Regions from separate parts of the Pseudonocardia sp. P-1 genome, predicted to be linked through region 1. Evidence: riboswitches for the same ligand, from Rfam matches in the RefSeq annotation. Region 1 holds a riboswitch; the other holds the start of a gene.
What was found. A riboswitch is a leader RNA that binds a small molecule or an ion and turns the genes downstream of it on or off. The one in region 1 is predicted to bind cobalamin.
Positions count from the first base shown of each region.

Region 1 (7,090 bases):
CGCCGGCGGCGCGGACCTGCGCCAGCTGGGCCTGCGGCAGCCCCTCGGCGAACTGGACGTCGCCGGCCTGGATCGCCAGCGCGCGGGCCTGCGGGTCCTCGACGTAGCGGACGGTGACCCGGGCGGCACCCGCCGGCTCGCCCCAGTAGTCGTCGTTGCGGACCAGCTGCGCGGAGTCGGCGCCGCTGACCGAGTCCAGCACGAACGGGCCGGTCGCGGTGCGCAGGTAGGCCGGCGCCCCGCCGCCGGCGTAGGCGGCGGGCGCGAGGATGCCGAGGTTGCCGCTGGACAGGCGCAACGGCATCACCGGGTCGGGCTCGGTGGTGGTGATCCGCACGGCGTCGGCGCCGTCGGGGGTGACGGCGAAGCCGATGCCCCGGATCGCCCGCGGCGGGGCCTCGACGCCCGCGACGTAGCGCAGCGCCGTGACGACGGCGTCCGGGGTGAGCGGGGTGCCGTCGTGGAACCGCACGTCCTGGCGCAGGGTGACCCGCCAGGCGTTGCCCTGCTGCTCCCAGCCCGTCGCGAGCATCGGCGCCGGGCGGGCGTCGGCGTCGACAGTGGTCAGGGTCTCGGCGACGCCGAGGGACTGCAGCCGGGCGCCGTCGTCGGCGTCGAAGGCGTAGTCGGCGCGCGGCGGGAACTGCAGGGCCACGGTCAGCTCACCGGCCGGGTCCGGGGTCCCGGCGCCGCCGGTGCCGGCACCACAGCCGGTCAGCACCAGGGCGGCGGCCGCGAGCAGCGCGGCCATCTTTCGTGCGATCACTCCATATGACTACATCTGATCATCTGTTCAATCAATGGCGCGTGAGCAACGCCCCGCGGCCGGGGAGCCGCGGGGCGTCGCGACGCGGGCTCAGCCGGTCGTCGCCGAGTCCCGGACCAGGCGGGCCGCGGCGACCAGGTTGGTCAGGGCCGCCACCGTCTCCGCCTCACCGCGGGTCTTCAGCCCGCAGTCCGGGTTGGCCCACAGCCGGTCCGGTCCGATGTGGCGCAGGGCCGCGCCGAGCTGCTCGACCAGCTCGTCGGCGCCGGGGACCTCGGGCGAGTGGACGTCGTAGACGCCCGGGCCGAGCCCGCGCGGGACCCCCGGTCCGAGGTCGGCCAGCACCTCCATCCGCGACCGGGCCGCCTCGACGGTGGTGACGTCGGCGTCGAGCCCGTCGATCGCCCCCACCACCTCGCCGAACTCGGAGTAGCAGAGGTGGGTGTGGATCTGGGTGGCGTCGGCGACGGCCCCGCCGGCCAGCCGGAACGCGTCCACCGCCCAGTCCAGGTACCCGGGCCGGTCCCGCTCGTGCAGGGGCAGCAGCTCGCGCAGCGCGGGCTCGTCGACCTGGATGATCCGGATCCCGGCGGCCTCCAGGTCTCCTACCTCGTCGCGCAGGGCCAGCCCCACCTGCCGGGCGGTGTCACCCAGCGGCTGGTCGTCACGCACGAACGACCAGGCCAGGATCGTCACCGGGCCGGTCAGCATCCCCTTGACCGGCGCGTCGGACAGCGACTGGGCGAACCGCGCCCACTCCACCGTGATCGGCCGGGGCCGGGACACGTCCGAGTGCAGGATCGGCGGGCGTACGCACCGCGAGCCGTAGGACTGCACCCAGCCGTGCTCGGTGGTGGCGAAGCCGTCGAGGTGCTCGGCGAAGTACTGGACCATGTCGTTGCGCTCGGGCTCACCGTGCACCAGGACGTCGAGCCCGATGTCCTCCTGCAGCCGCACCACGCGGACGATCTCCTGGCGCATCCGCTCGGCGTAGGTGCCGGTGTCGATCACACCGGAGCGGTGCGCGGCCCGGTCGCGCCGGATCTGCGCGGTCTGCGGGAAAGAACCGATCGTCGTCGTGGGGACGACGGGCAGGCCGAGCGCCGCGCGCTGGACCTTCGCCCGGACGTCGCCGGGACCGCGCCGGTAGTGGTCGGGGCCGAGCGCGTCGAGCCGGGACCGCACCCGCTCGTCGCGGCGCGCGGTGGCGGCGACCCGCTCCCGGACGGCCCGTGCGGCGTCGAGCTCCGCCGCGACCGCGTCGGGTCCCTCGCGCAGGGCCCGCCCGAGCAGCACGACCTCGGTGACCTTCTGCCGGGCGAACGCCAGCATGTCGACGACGTCGCCGGGCAGAGCCGTCTCCGCGGTCAGGTCGTAGGGGACGTGCAGTAACGAGCACGACGTCGAGACCTCGACCCGCCCCGCGACGCCGACCAGCCGCTGCGCCGTCGCCAGTGCCCGGTCCAGGTCGGTGCGCCACACGTTGCGCCCGTCGACGACGCCGGCCAGCACCACCTTCCGGTCCAGCCCCGGGACCGCCGGGTCTCCCACATCGAGGGCGTCCAGGTCGGTGGCCCCCGCGACGAGGTCGAGCGCCAGCCCCTCGACGGCCGTGGCGGCGAGCGCGGGCAGGGCGGGTCCCAGCTCCCCGAAGTACGACGCGACGAGGATCTTGGGCCGCCGGGTCGCCGAGGCGAGCCGGTCGTAGGCCCGGCGCAGCGCCGCGACCTCCTGCGGCGTCCGGTCGGCGGCGAAGGCGGGCTCGTCGAGCTGCACCCACTCCGCGCCCGCCTCGGCGAGCTCGGCGAGCAGGTCGCGGTAGACCTCGACGAGCGGCCCGAGCAGGTGCAGCGGGCGGAAGCCCTCCGGTGCACCGTCGGCCGGCTTGGACAGCAGCAGGAAGGTCACCGGCCCGACCAGCACCGGACGGGTGGTGATCCCGCAGCGCAGGGCCTCGCGGAACTCGTCGAGGGCCTTGCGGCTGCCCGGCGCGAGCCGGGTGTCCGGGCCGACCTCGGGGACGAGGTAGTGGTAGTTCGTGTCGAACCACTTGGTCATCTCGCAGGCCGGGGCGCCGGTGCGGCCGCGGGCCATCGCGAACAGCCGCTCCAGCGGGTCGGCGACGCCGGCGAAGCGCTCCGGCACAGCCCCGACCGCCAGCGCGGTGTCTCCGACGTGGTCGTAGAACGAGAACGTGTTGCCCGGCACCGAGCCGAGCCCGGCGTCACGCAGCCCGGTCCAGGTGTCGCGGCGCAGCCCGGCGGCGACGTCGTGCAGTGCGGACGCATCGGTCCGCCCGGCCCAGTACGACTCGGTCGCCCGCTTGAGCTCCCGGTCCGGTCCGATCCGGGGGTACCCCAGGACGGTGCTGCCGATGGTGCTGCTGGAAGGAATGCTCACGGCCCTCTCTCCTCGCGAGTGCGGTGGAGGACCCGTCGCCGGCACGGGGCGCCTGCGACCGCCGGGCACGACGGTGCCCGGTCGTCCGCCCGGTCCTCCCGCGAGGCCACGGATCCGCGCACGCCGGACGGCGCACGCACCGGCGGCAGGTCTTCGGACTCACGGGCGCACTGCGCACACCTACTGGCCGTCGCTTCCCGGGATCACTCCCAGTGCTGTTGACGGCGGTCGTTCCCGTTCACCGCTGCGGGGCAGTCCCGGATTCCCACCGGGTTCCCTCTTGCCTCGTGACGCCCCGTCGTCGGGCCGGCACGAACCGTCGGCGAGCCGACAGTACCCCGGACCGGCCGGACAGACTGTTGCCGAGCGATCCCTGTTGCCATACATTGGCATTACTGTCACACCCTCCCCGGCGGCCGGGTCGAGGGCGACCTCACCCTGTGCCCCTCCGTTCGGAGGGGGAACCTGCCCGGTCTCCCGAGGGGTAATGGCGAGCACCCCTGTGCCCGCGGCCACAGGGGGCATAGCGTGCGGTCTCGACCCATCCACCTGCCTCAGAAAGGGCTGACATGCAGGTAGACGAGCTGCTCAAGCCGTTCCCCATCAAGGAGTTCCACCCGTTCCCCCGTGCGCTCATGGGTCCGGGGTCGCACGAGCTCATCGGCCCGGAGGCCCTGAAGCTGGGCTTCAAGAAGACCCTGGTCATGACGTCGGGCCTGCGGGGCACCGACATCGTCCACAAGATCGTCGAGTCGATGAAGTACCACGGCCTCGAGGTCGTGCTGTACGACAAGGTCGAGTCGAACCCCAAGGACTACAACGTCATGGACGCTGTGGGCCTCTACCAGCAGAACAACTGCGACTCGTTCGTCTCCATCGGCGGCGGCTCCTCGCACGACGCCTGCAAGGGCGCGCGCATCTCGGTCGCGCACGACGGCCGCAACGTCAACGAGTTCGAGGGCTTCAACAAGTCCGAGAACCCGGCCAACCCGCCGCACATCGCGGTCTCCACCACGGCCGGCACCGGCTCGGAGACCTCGTGGGCCTACGTCATCACCGACACCACGACCGACCCCGACAACCCGCACAAGTACGTCGCGTTCGACGACGCCTCGGTCACCACCCTGGCGATCGACGACCCGGTGCTCTACTACGACTGCCCGATCGACTACACCGCGCAGTGCGGGTTCGACGTGCTCGCGCACGCCTCGGAGCCCTACGTCTCGCGGCTGGACTTCCAGCCGTCGCTGGGCAACGCGCTGCACGCGATCAAGCTGACCTCGCAGAACCTGCGCAAGGCCGTCTGGAACGGCCAGGAGCTCTCCGGCCGCGAGGGCATGATGTACGCGCAGTACATCGCCGCCCAGGCGTTCAACTCCGGTGGCCTCGGCATCATCCACTCGATCAGCCACGCGGTGTCGGCGTTCTACGACACCCACCACGGCCTGAACAACGCCATCGCGCTGCCCCGCGTGTGGGCGTTCAACATGCCCGTCGTGTACGAGCGCTTCGCCGACATCGCCGAGGCGATGGGGGTCGACACCCGCGGCATGACCAAGCCGCAGGCCGCCGACGCCGCGCTCGCCGCCTCCATCCGGCTGCTGCGCGACGTGGGCATCCCGGAGAAGTTCGCCGACGTCAAGCAGGACACCTACTCGAAGAACCGGCTGGGCACCGGCCCGACCAAGTTCTACGAGAACGCGCCCACCATCGTCGGTGACGCGGCCGACGTCGACCGGATCACCAACCACGTCCTCGGCGACGCCTGCACCCCGGGCAACCCGAAGGAGTGCACGTTCGAGACCGTCCGCCCGGTCGTCGACCACTCCATCAACGGTGACCTGGACGACCTGCTGACCTGATCCGCAGGTCAGTACGTCCACCGTCGCACCAGCGGGCCCAGCCATCCGAGGTGATACTCGGGTGGGTGGGCCCGCTGGCTGCGGCCCCGCTCTTCTCCGCACCAGAGCCGGTGCGGCCCGCGAAGGAGATATCCGCGTGTCCGAGGCTGTCGTCCCCACTGTGACCGAGGCGGCGGACGCCGTCGCCTCGACCGGTCCGTTCGAGTCCGTCGACCAGGTGATCGAGACCCTGCGGGAGCAGGGCTACATCGCCGACACCCGCCTGGCCACGACGGTGTTCCTGCTGACCCGGCTGGACAAGCCGCTGCTGCTGGAGGGGCCCGCCGGGGTCGGCAAGACCGAGCTGGCGAAGATGCTCGCCGTCGCCACCGGGCGCCGGCTGCTGCGCCTGCAGTGCTACGAGGGCCAGGACGAGACCAAGGCCCTGTACGAGTGGGACTACGGCAAGCAGCTCATGTACACCCAGATCCTCCGCGAGAAGATCGGGCAGCTCGTCGAGGACGCCCCCGACCTCGCCTCCGCGGTCGACCGCATCGGGTCCCAGGAGAGCGTGTTCTTCTCCGAGCGCTTCCTCGCGCCGCGCCCGCTGCTGGAGGCCATCCGCTCCGAACAGCCCGTCGTGCTGCTGATCGACGAGGTCGACCGCGCCGACGAGGCCCTGGAGGCCGTCCTGCTGGAGACCCTGGGCGAGTTCCAGATCTCCGTGCCCGAGATCGGCACCTTCGTCGCCGAGCAGCGCCCGTACGTGCTGCTGACCTCGAACAACACCCGCGACCTCGCCGCCGCGCTCAAGCGCCGCTGCCTGCACCTGTTCCTCGACTACCCGTCGGCCTCCCGCGAGCTGGAGATCGTCAAGTCGAAGAAGACCGGGCTGTCGGACCAGCTGGCCGAGGAGCTCGTCAACGTCGTGCGCGGGCTGCGCGAGCTGGAGCTGCGCAAGTCGCCCTCGATCTCGGAGACCATCGACTGGGCGCGCACGCTGGCCGTCCTGGGGGTCGACGAGCTGAGCTCGCAGATCCTGTCCGACACCGTCTCGGTCGTCGTCAAGTACGACAAGGACGTCAAGAAGGCGCTGGACGCGCTGCCGAACCTGGTCGACCCGAACGCGGTCGTCGCCGAGCAGGGCCACGGACACGGGCACGGCCACGGACACGGACACGACGGCGACCACAGCCACGACGAGCCCGCGCCGCGCGCCGCGCGCACCCCGAGCGCCCGCGACGACGACCCGGACGACGGTGACATCGACGGCCGCGCCAAGCGGGCCGCGAAGGACCAGGCCGGCCGGCACGGCGGCATCTACGGCGGCCTGCCGGGCGGCGTCGCCCCGCCGCCGTCGGCGGTCCGGAAGGTCTCGCCCGGCCAGGGCTCCCGGTCCTTCGGCGGCTCCCGCAAGCGCCCGGTCTGATCGGGGCGTCGGCGTGGAAGCGAGCATCCACCGTTTCGTCCGGCTCCTGCGGATCCGGGCGGTGCGCATCTCGGTGTCCGAGGCACTCGACGCGATGGCCTGCGCCGCCCAGCCCGGGGTGCTGTCCGACAAGGCGGTGCTCAAGGAGGCGCTGCGCATCGCGCTGATCAAGGACCGGCGTGACGAGTCGACCTTCGACGAGGTCTTCGACCTGTTCTTCGCCCTGGTCAGGGTGGGCGAGGCGGACACCGGCCACGGGCACGGCCACGGCCACGGCGATCTGTCCGACGACACCCCACTGGAGAACTTCACGCTGTCCGAGGAGCCGTCGGAGACCCCGCAGGAGGGGCACGACCACGGCTCACCGGTCGACATCAAGGAGTTCTTCGACCCGGAGGACCTGGCCGAGCAGTACAACCTGCACCAGGAGGCCAACAAGATCGACATGGCCTCGATGACGGACGAGATCGTGCTCTCCAAGGAGCAGGCCAACGACGTCACCGACGGCCAGCGCGTGCAGATCGAGACCGACCGGTTCTCCGGCGGCGGTCAACCCGGCGACATCTCCCAGCAGCAGGGCACCAAGGTCGACGCCGACCTGTCGGTCGCCCAGCAGGACGCGCTGCTGGGCTGGCTGAACTCCGAGGAGGACCG
Region 1 covers NZ_CM176614.1:3,687,855-3,694,944, reverse strand. The annotation lists gene AC0GKK_RS18200 (ABC transporter substrate-binding protein) at 1-766, opposite strand, end outside; gene metE (5-methyltetrahydropteroyltriglutamate--homocysteine S-methyltransferase) at 857-3,166, opposite strand; cobalamin riboswitch at 3,294-3,502, opposite strand; gene mdo (NDMA-dependent methanol dehydrogenase) at 3,736-5,028, shown strand; gene AC0GKK_RS18185 (AAA family ATPase) at 5,165-6,436, shown strand; gene AC0GKK_RS18180 (VWA domain-containing protein) at 6,450-7,090, shown strand, end outside.

Region 2 (7,090 bases), 1.2 Mb from region 1:
GCGCTGCTCAAGGCCACCGGCGAGGGCCTGTCGAGCCCGATGGACGCGATCACGCTGTCCCCGCCGCACGCCCCGGCCCGGGTGCTGGGCTGGACCGGCACCGGCGGGAGCTGGTGGGTCGCCGACGTCGCCACCGGCCTCGACGACCACCCGGGCGCCGTCGCCGGGGCGGGACCGGTGGCCCCGGTCGTCACCGTCGCCGACGGCGACGCGGTCCTGTCGGTGCGCCGGGGCACGATGCACGGGTGATGGTGAGGTGACCGCGGCGGCCGACCGCTGGGTGCTGCATCTCGACATGGACGCGTTCTTCGCCTCCGTCGAGCAGCTGACCCGGCCCACCCTGGCCGACCGGCCGGTCCTGGTCGGCGGCGCGGGACCGCGCGGCGTCGTCGCGGGGGCGAGCTACCAGGCGCGGGTGTTCGGGGCCCGCTCGGCGATGCCGATGGGGCAGGCGCGGCGGCGCTGCCCGCACGCGACCGTCCTGCCGCCCCGGTTCTCGCTGTACAAGGCGCTGTCCGAGGAGGTCATGGCCGTCCTCGGCGAGTTCTCCCCGGTGCTCGAGCCGGTGTCGGTCGACGAGGCGTTCGTGGAGCCGCCCGACCTCGTGGGGGCCTCCCCGGACCGGGTGCGGGAGTGGGGCACCCGGCTGCGCGGCGCGGTGCGCGAGCGCACCGGGCTGCCCGCCTCGGTGGGTGCCGGGTCGGGCAAGCAGGTCGCGAAGATCGCCTCCGAGCTGGCCAAGCCGGACGGGTTGCGGGTGATCGCTCACGCCGAGCAGGCCGCCGTGCTCGACCCGCTCCCGGTGCGGTCGCTGTGGGGCATCGGGCCGGTCTCCGGCGAGGCGCTGCGGAAGATCGGGATCGAGACGATCGGACAGCTCGCCGCGATGGACGCCCGCGAGGTCGCCGGGGTGCTGGGCGGTGCCGTCGGGTCCGAGCTGCACCGCCTGGCCCGCGGTGTCGACGACCGTCCGGTCGCCCCGCGCGGCGCGGCCAAGCAGATCAGCGCGGAGACGACGTTCGACGCCGACCTGACCGCGATGAGCGCGGTGCACACCGCGGTGGAGTCGATCTGCGTCGCCGTGCACCGGCGCCTGGTCGCCGACGGCCGGACCGCCCGCACCGTCACGGTGAAGGCGCGGACCGGGGACTTCACCACCCACACCCGGTCCGAGACGACCCCCTTCGGGACCCGGGACCTGGCGACCCTGGTCGCGGTGGCCCGGCGGCTGGCCGAGGGCGCCGTCGGCGAGGGCGGGGTGCGGCTGCTGGGGGTGTCGGTGTCCGGCTTCGGCGACGAGCCGCCACTGGCGCTGTTCGACGCGGTGCCGTCGGAGAGCGGGTGGACGACGGCCCCGGCCCCCGACGCCCCGCCCGCGGCCACCCGCCCGGCCGCCGCGGCGGGGGTGACCGTGCTCGACGCAGCTCCGGAGAACGACGCGGCCACCGGGCCCGGCGCGATCGAGGAGTCCGGCGACGCGCCCGGCCCGCTCCGCCCGGACCGGCCCGACCGCGAACCCGACCCGGACCGGCCCTGGCGCGCCGGCGACGACGTCGCCCACCCCGAGCACGGCCACGGCTGGGTCCAGGGCGCCGGGCACGGGCGGGTCACCGTGCGGTTCGAGACCGCGCTCACCGGCCCCGGCCGCACCCGCACGCTCGACGCCGCCGACCCGGACCTCACCCGGGCCGACCCGCTGGGCAGCTGGCGGGGCTGAGCCCGGGCCCCGGGTGGGTTCAGCCGATCAGCGGGCTGCGGTGCGGCGGTGCGACGCGGCTGCCCTCGGCGATCCGGACGCGCAGCGTGGGAGCGGTGCGGGCCAGACCGTCGAGGACGGCGCCGAGCGCGGCGTCGCCCGCGGGGTCGCCCCCGACCAGCAGCACCGCGGCATCGGCGGGCCCGGCGGCGGCCCAGGCCCCGATCCGGGCGACGGCGTCGCGCGGTGTGACCGGCTCGACCCGCCACGCCTCGGCGTAGAACAGGGCGGTCGACTCGGCCTGCGGGAAGGCGAAGACCGTCCCGGCCTCGGCCAGCAGGTCGTGCGCACCCGTGCGGGACGCGTCGTCGCCGGACGGATCGGTACCGAGCACCACCAGGTCGTGGCTCATCGCATGTCCTCCTCGAGGGTCCGCGCCCTCATCAGTGGGAATCCGCGACGACGGGCAGTGTCCTGGCTCCCGGATCGGTACGCCCTCCCCGGCCTTCCCACCCTCGCGGGCGGTGGCGCCGGTGTGGGGAGGGCACTCCCCGGTGACAGTGGCGGGACCGCGCCGGACTCGCACCGGCTTCCTGTTCCGTCGTCGGCCGGAGCCCATCACGCGACCGGGTCAGCGGTCAACCGTCCCCCGCCCGGCCACTCCCCGCAGATGGTCGAGCAGGTCGTGCTCGGTCAGCGTCCCGAGCAGCGGCCCGTCCGGCCCCTCCCGCACGGGCAGCGCGGCGCCCCGGTGCGCGGCGAGCACCCCGAGGACGTCGTGCACGGAGCCGTCCGGGTCCAGGGCGGGCAGCTCCGGGTCGGGCGTCGTGCCGTCGGCGGGCCGCATGACCTGGGCGACGACGACCCGGCGCAGCGCCTCGTCGGTCGGGGCGTCGGCGGCGAGGTCGATCCCGCGTCGCAGCAGCTTGAGCGTGTAGATGTTGTCCCGCGACACCAGGTTCGACAGGCCGGTGGCCAGGACGACGGCGGCCATCAGCGGCAGGATCAGGGCGTAGTCGCCGGTGAGCTCGAACACGATGAGCACCGCGGTGATCGGGGCGTGCGCGGCCCCCGCGAACACCGCCGCCATGCCGACCAGGCCGAACGCGCCGGGGTGCAGGTCGAGCGCCGGGAACAGGGCCGCGGCGGCGTAGCCGAAGGCGGTCCCGGCGGTGCCGCCGACGAACAGCGACGGCGCGAAGACGCCGCCGGACCCGCCGATGCCGATCGTGAGGCTGGAGGCGAGGATCTTCCCGACGACGAGCAGGAGCACGAACCCGACGGCGTACCGGCCGCCGATCGCGGCCTCCAGCACCGGGTAGCCCACGCCGTACATCTGGGGCAGCGCCAGCAGCAGCGCGCCGAGCAGCAGCCCGCCGACGGCCGGGCGCAGCCACTCCGGGCCGCGCCAGACGGCGTCGCAGGCGTCCTCGACGACGTAGAGGATGCGGGCGAAGGCCCAGCCCAGCAGCCCCGCGAGCAGCCCGAGCAGCGCGTAGAGCGGCAGCTGGGCGGGGCTGCCCAGGTCGAAGTGCGGCAGGGTCAGGATCGCGCGGTCCCCGGCGATCACCTCGGCGACGACGTTCGCGACCACCGAGCTGATCACCAGCACGCCGAACGCCTCGGCGCTGAACGACCGCAGGATCAGCTCCAGGCCGAACACCACCCCGGAGATCGGGGCGTCGAACGTCGCGGAGATCCCGCCCGCGGCGCCGCAGGCGACCATCAGGACCAGCCGGGTGGCGGGCACCCGCAGCCACTGCCCGATGGCCGAGCCGAGCGCGGAGCCGATCTGCACGATCGGGCCCTCCCGGCCGACGGAGCCACCGGTGCCGATGCAGATCCCCGACGCGAGCGCCTTCACCGCGGCGACGGTGGCCGGGATCCGCCCGCCCCGGCGCGCGACGGCGAGCATCACCTCCGGAACCCCGTGCCCGCGGGCCTCCGGCGCGAACCGCTGGACCAGCGGGCCGTACACCAGACCGCCGAGCACCGGGGCGACGAGCAGGAACCAGACCCCCAGCCCGGGCAGGTGCGGCGAGGCGACCCGGCCGGCGTCGGAGAAGTCCTCCCGGCCGGTGACCAGCCAGGTCACCCCGAGGATCAGCTCGTGGAACAGCACCGACCCGATGCCGGCGCCGATCCCGATGACCGTCGCCAGGCCGACGAGCCCCGGCCGGGTGCCGACGAGCGCGCGGTGCATCGCGCGGACCGCGGTCACCGGGCACCGTCCTCGGCGGGCACGGGCGCGACGGCCCAGTCGGTCTCGCCGACCTCGCCCGCGGCCTCCGCGAAGCGGCGCAGCGCGTCGCGGACCGCGGCGCGCTCGGCGGCGGGCAGCGTCGCGAGCAGCCGGTGCATCTCGGCGCGGCGCAGCCGGGTGACCTCGTCGACGAGCGCCCGCCCGGCCGGGCTGAGCGCGACGGCGACCTCGCGGCGGTCGTCACCGGTGCGGGTGCGCGCGACGAGGCCGCGGGTCACCAGCCGGTCGCACATCCGGGTCGCCGTCGACGCCGACACGGTCAGCGCCCTGGCCAGGTCGGCCGGTCGCCGGGTGCCGTACTGGGCCAGCACGACCAGCGCGCGGTACTGGGGCAGGGTCACGTCGCCGGCCGTGTCACCGCCGGTGCGCTCGCCCGCGGCGGCCAGGGACCGGGCCACCACGGAGAGCATCGCCCGGCTCGCGGTCATCACCGCATCGACGACGTCATCGATCTCGTCCGTCACGCCCGCGATCGTTGCACATTGCAAACTTGCAGTGTGCAACGGGTTGTCGGGTCACCCCCCGACGGGCGCCTGCAGCCCCGCGACGGGCCCGATCACGACGATCGCCGGCGGGCTGATCTCCTGCTCGGCCGCGACCTGCTCGGCGGTCTCCAGCGTCGCGCGGACCGACCGCTCGATCCGGGTGGTGCCGTCCTGCACGATCAGCACCGGGGTGTCGGCCGGGCGGCCGTGGGTGATCAGCGCCTCGGCGAACTTCCCGAGCCGCTCCACGGCCATCATCAGCACGATGGTGCCGGTCATCCGGCCCAGCGCGGTCCAGTCGGTGAGGCTGCGCGGGTCACCCGGCGCGACGTGCCCGGACACGACGACGATCTCGTGCGCGACCCCGCGGTGGCTCACCGGCGTCCCGGCGACGGCCGGTGCGGCGAAGGCGCTGGTGATGCCCGGGACGACGGTCACCGGCACCCCGGCCGCGGCGCACGCCTGGACCTCCTCGAACCCGCGGCCGTAGACGAACGGGTCACCGCCCTTGAGACGGACCACGAACTTCCCGGCCCGGGCGTGGGAGATGAGCAGCTCGTTGATCCGCTCCTGGGCCATGGCGCGGCCGTAGGGGATCTTCGAGGCGTCGATGACCTCGACCTCGGGGGACAGCTCGTCGAGGATGTCGCGCGGGCCGAGCCGGTCGGCGACGACGACCTCGGCGCGGGACAGCAGCCGCCGGCCGCGCACGGTGATCAGCTCCGGGTCGCCCGGGCCGCCACCGACCAGCGCGACCCCCGCCCGCGGGGCTCGGCCGACTCGTCGACGACACCGGCGGCCAGCGCCTCGACCAGCGCGGTGCGCACGGCCGCGGACCGCCGGTGCGCGCCCCGGGCCAGCACGCCGACGGTGAGCCCGTCGTAGCCGCCGGTGGCGGGGGTGACCGCGGTGCCCTTGTCGCCGTCGTCGGCGCGGACGCAGAACACGCGGTCCCGCTCGGCCTCGGCGACGACGGCGGCGTTGGTCGCGGCCTCGTCGGTGGCCGCGATCGCGTACCAGGCGTCGGCGAGATCGCCGTCGGTCCAGCGGCGGGCCGTCCAGGTGATCTCCCCGGCCGAGGCCATGCCCTCGACCGCCGGGGTGACCTCGGGCGAGACGACCTCGACGACCGCTCCCGCGGCGATCAGGCGGGCGACACGGCGCTGGGCGACCTGTCCCCCACCGACGACGACGGCCCGGCGGCCGGCCAGGTCCAGCCCGACCAGGTACTGCTCGTGGTGCGCGTTCAACGACGTTCCTCTCCCGGACTCCGACGCCCGGCGGTGGCAGCGGTTCCCTGCGCGGGCCCCCCGCTCGACGGCGACGCCGGACGATAGCCGGGCCCGCATGTTTCGGAGGAGACCCCGGAGGGCAATCCCACATCCGCCGATCGGGCGGCCACGGCGACGGTGACGCCCTGACCAGCGGTCTTACCGACGACCAGGTGGGCCCCGTCGCCGGCGGCGAGCAGCGCGGCGGCCTCTGCGACGGACGGGGTCCCGACGGCCGCGGCCACCCGGGCATCCGGCCTCGGCACCGCGACCGCGGCCAGCGCGGCGGCCGCGAACCCGTGCGGCTCCCGCGGTGCGACGGCCGCCCGCAGCCCCGGTTCCGACACCCGCCGGTCCAGGGTGGCGACGACGGCGTCCCCGAGCTCCAGCCCGTGCGCGGCGGCCACCCGGTCCAGCAGCGCGCGCACCGCGGCCTCGGACGTGCCCGGCCGCAGCCCCACCCCGACGGTGACCACCGGCCGTGGAGCGGAGCGCTCGGCCCGCGGACGCTCCACTCCACGACCGGTGATCATGCGAGCGCGGCCGGGGCCCCGGCGCGGGCCGCCGCGACGAACCGGGCGACGGCGCCGGGTACCCCGGCCGGGTGGGTGTGCAGGAACGACGCGTGCACCCGGGCGTCGACGTAGCCCTCCGGCTCGCCGCCGCGCCACGCCCAGGCCGGGCGGCCCCGGCCCGCGGGGTGACCGCGCACCGGTGGAACTCGTGCGCCCCGGCCCGCTCACCCGCCGCGAACAGCGGCGACGCCGACACCGCGACCGCGTCGCGGTAGCCGAGGGTGAGCCGCGGTGTCATCCCCGCCGACGCGTCGAGGACCCCGCACATCGGCGTCCCGTCGAGGTCGCGGCACAGGTACAGCAGCCCGCCGCACTCGGCGTGCACCGGCGCCCCGGACGCGGCCAGCGCGGCGACCTGCGCCCGCAGCGGCGCGTTGTCCCCGAGCGCGCCGACGTGCTCCTCGGGGAAGCCGCCGGGCAGCACGAGCGCGGCCGTGCCCGCCGGGAGCGCGGGGTCGCGCAGCGGGTCGAAGGTCGTCACGTCGGCACCGGCCGCGCTGAGCAGCTCGGCGTGCTCGGCGTAGCCGAACCCGAAGGCCGGGCCCCCGCGAGCGCGACCACCGGACGACCCGGCACCGGGTCCGTCCCGAGCTCGGCCGCCGGGTCCCAGACGGGTCCGCCGGGCAGCGGGCGGGCGAGCGCGAGGACGGCGTCGAGGTCCACGTGCTCGGCGACGAGCGCGGCCATCGCGTCCACCGCGGCGGTCGCGGCGGAGCCGTGCTCGGCGGCGGTGACCAGGCCCAGGTGCCGCGAGGGCACCGCCAGCTCGGCGCGGCGCGGGACCGCGCCCAGCACCGGGA
Region 2 covers NZ_CM176614.1:4,917,261-4,924,350, reverse strand. The annotation lists gene AC0GKK_RS24205 (4'-phosphopantetheinyl transferase family protein) at 1-249, shown strand, start outside; gene AC0GKK_RS24200 (DNA polymerase IV) at 257-1,717, shown strand; gene AC0GKK_RS24195 (hypothetical protein) at 1,737-2,108, opposite strand; cobalamin riboswitch at 2,144-2,330, opposite strand; gene AC0GKK_RS24190 (chloride channel protein) at 2,328-3,917, opposite strand; gene AC0GKK_RS24185 (MarR family winged helix-turn-helix transcriptional regulator) at 3,914-4,423, opposite strand; partial or broken gene cobA (uroporphyrinogen-III C-methyltransferase) at 4,475-5,694, opposite strand; gene AC0GKK_RS24175 (cobalamin biosynthesis protein) at 5,691-6,230, opposite strand; partial or broken gene AC0GKK_RS24170 (cobyrinic acid a,c-diamide synthase CobB) at 6,245-7,090, opposite strand, start outside.
Region 2: another riboswitch for cobalamin. It lies ahead of AC0GKK_RS24195 (hypothetical protein); the one in region 1 lies ahead of metE (5-methyltetrahydropteroyltriglutamate--homocysteine S-methyltransferase).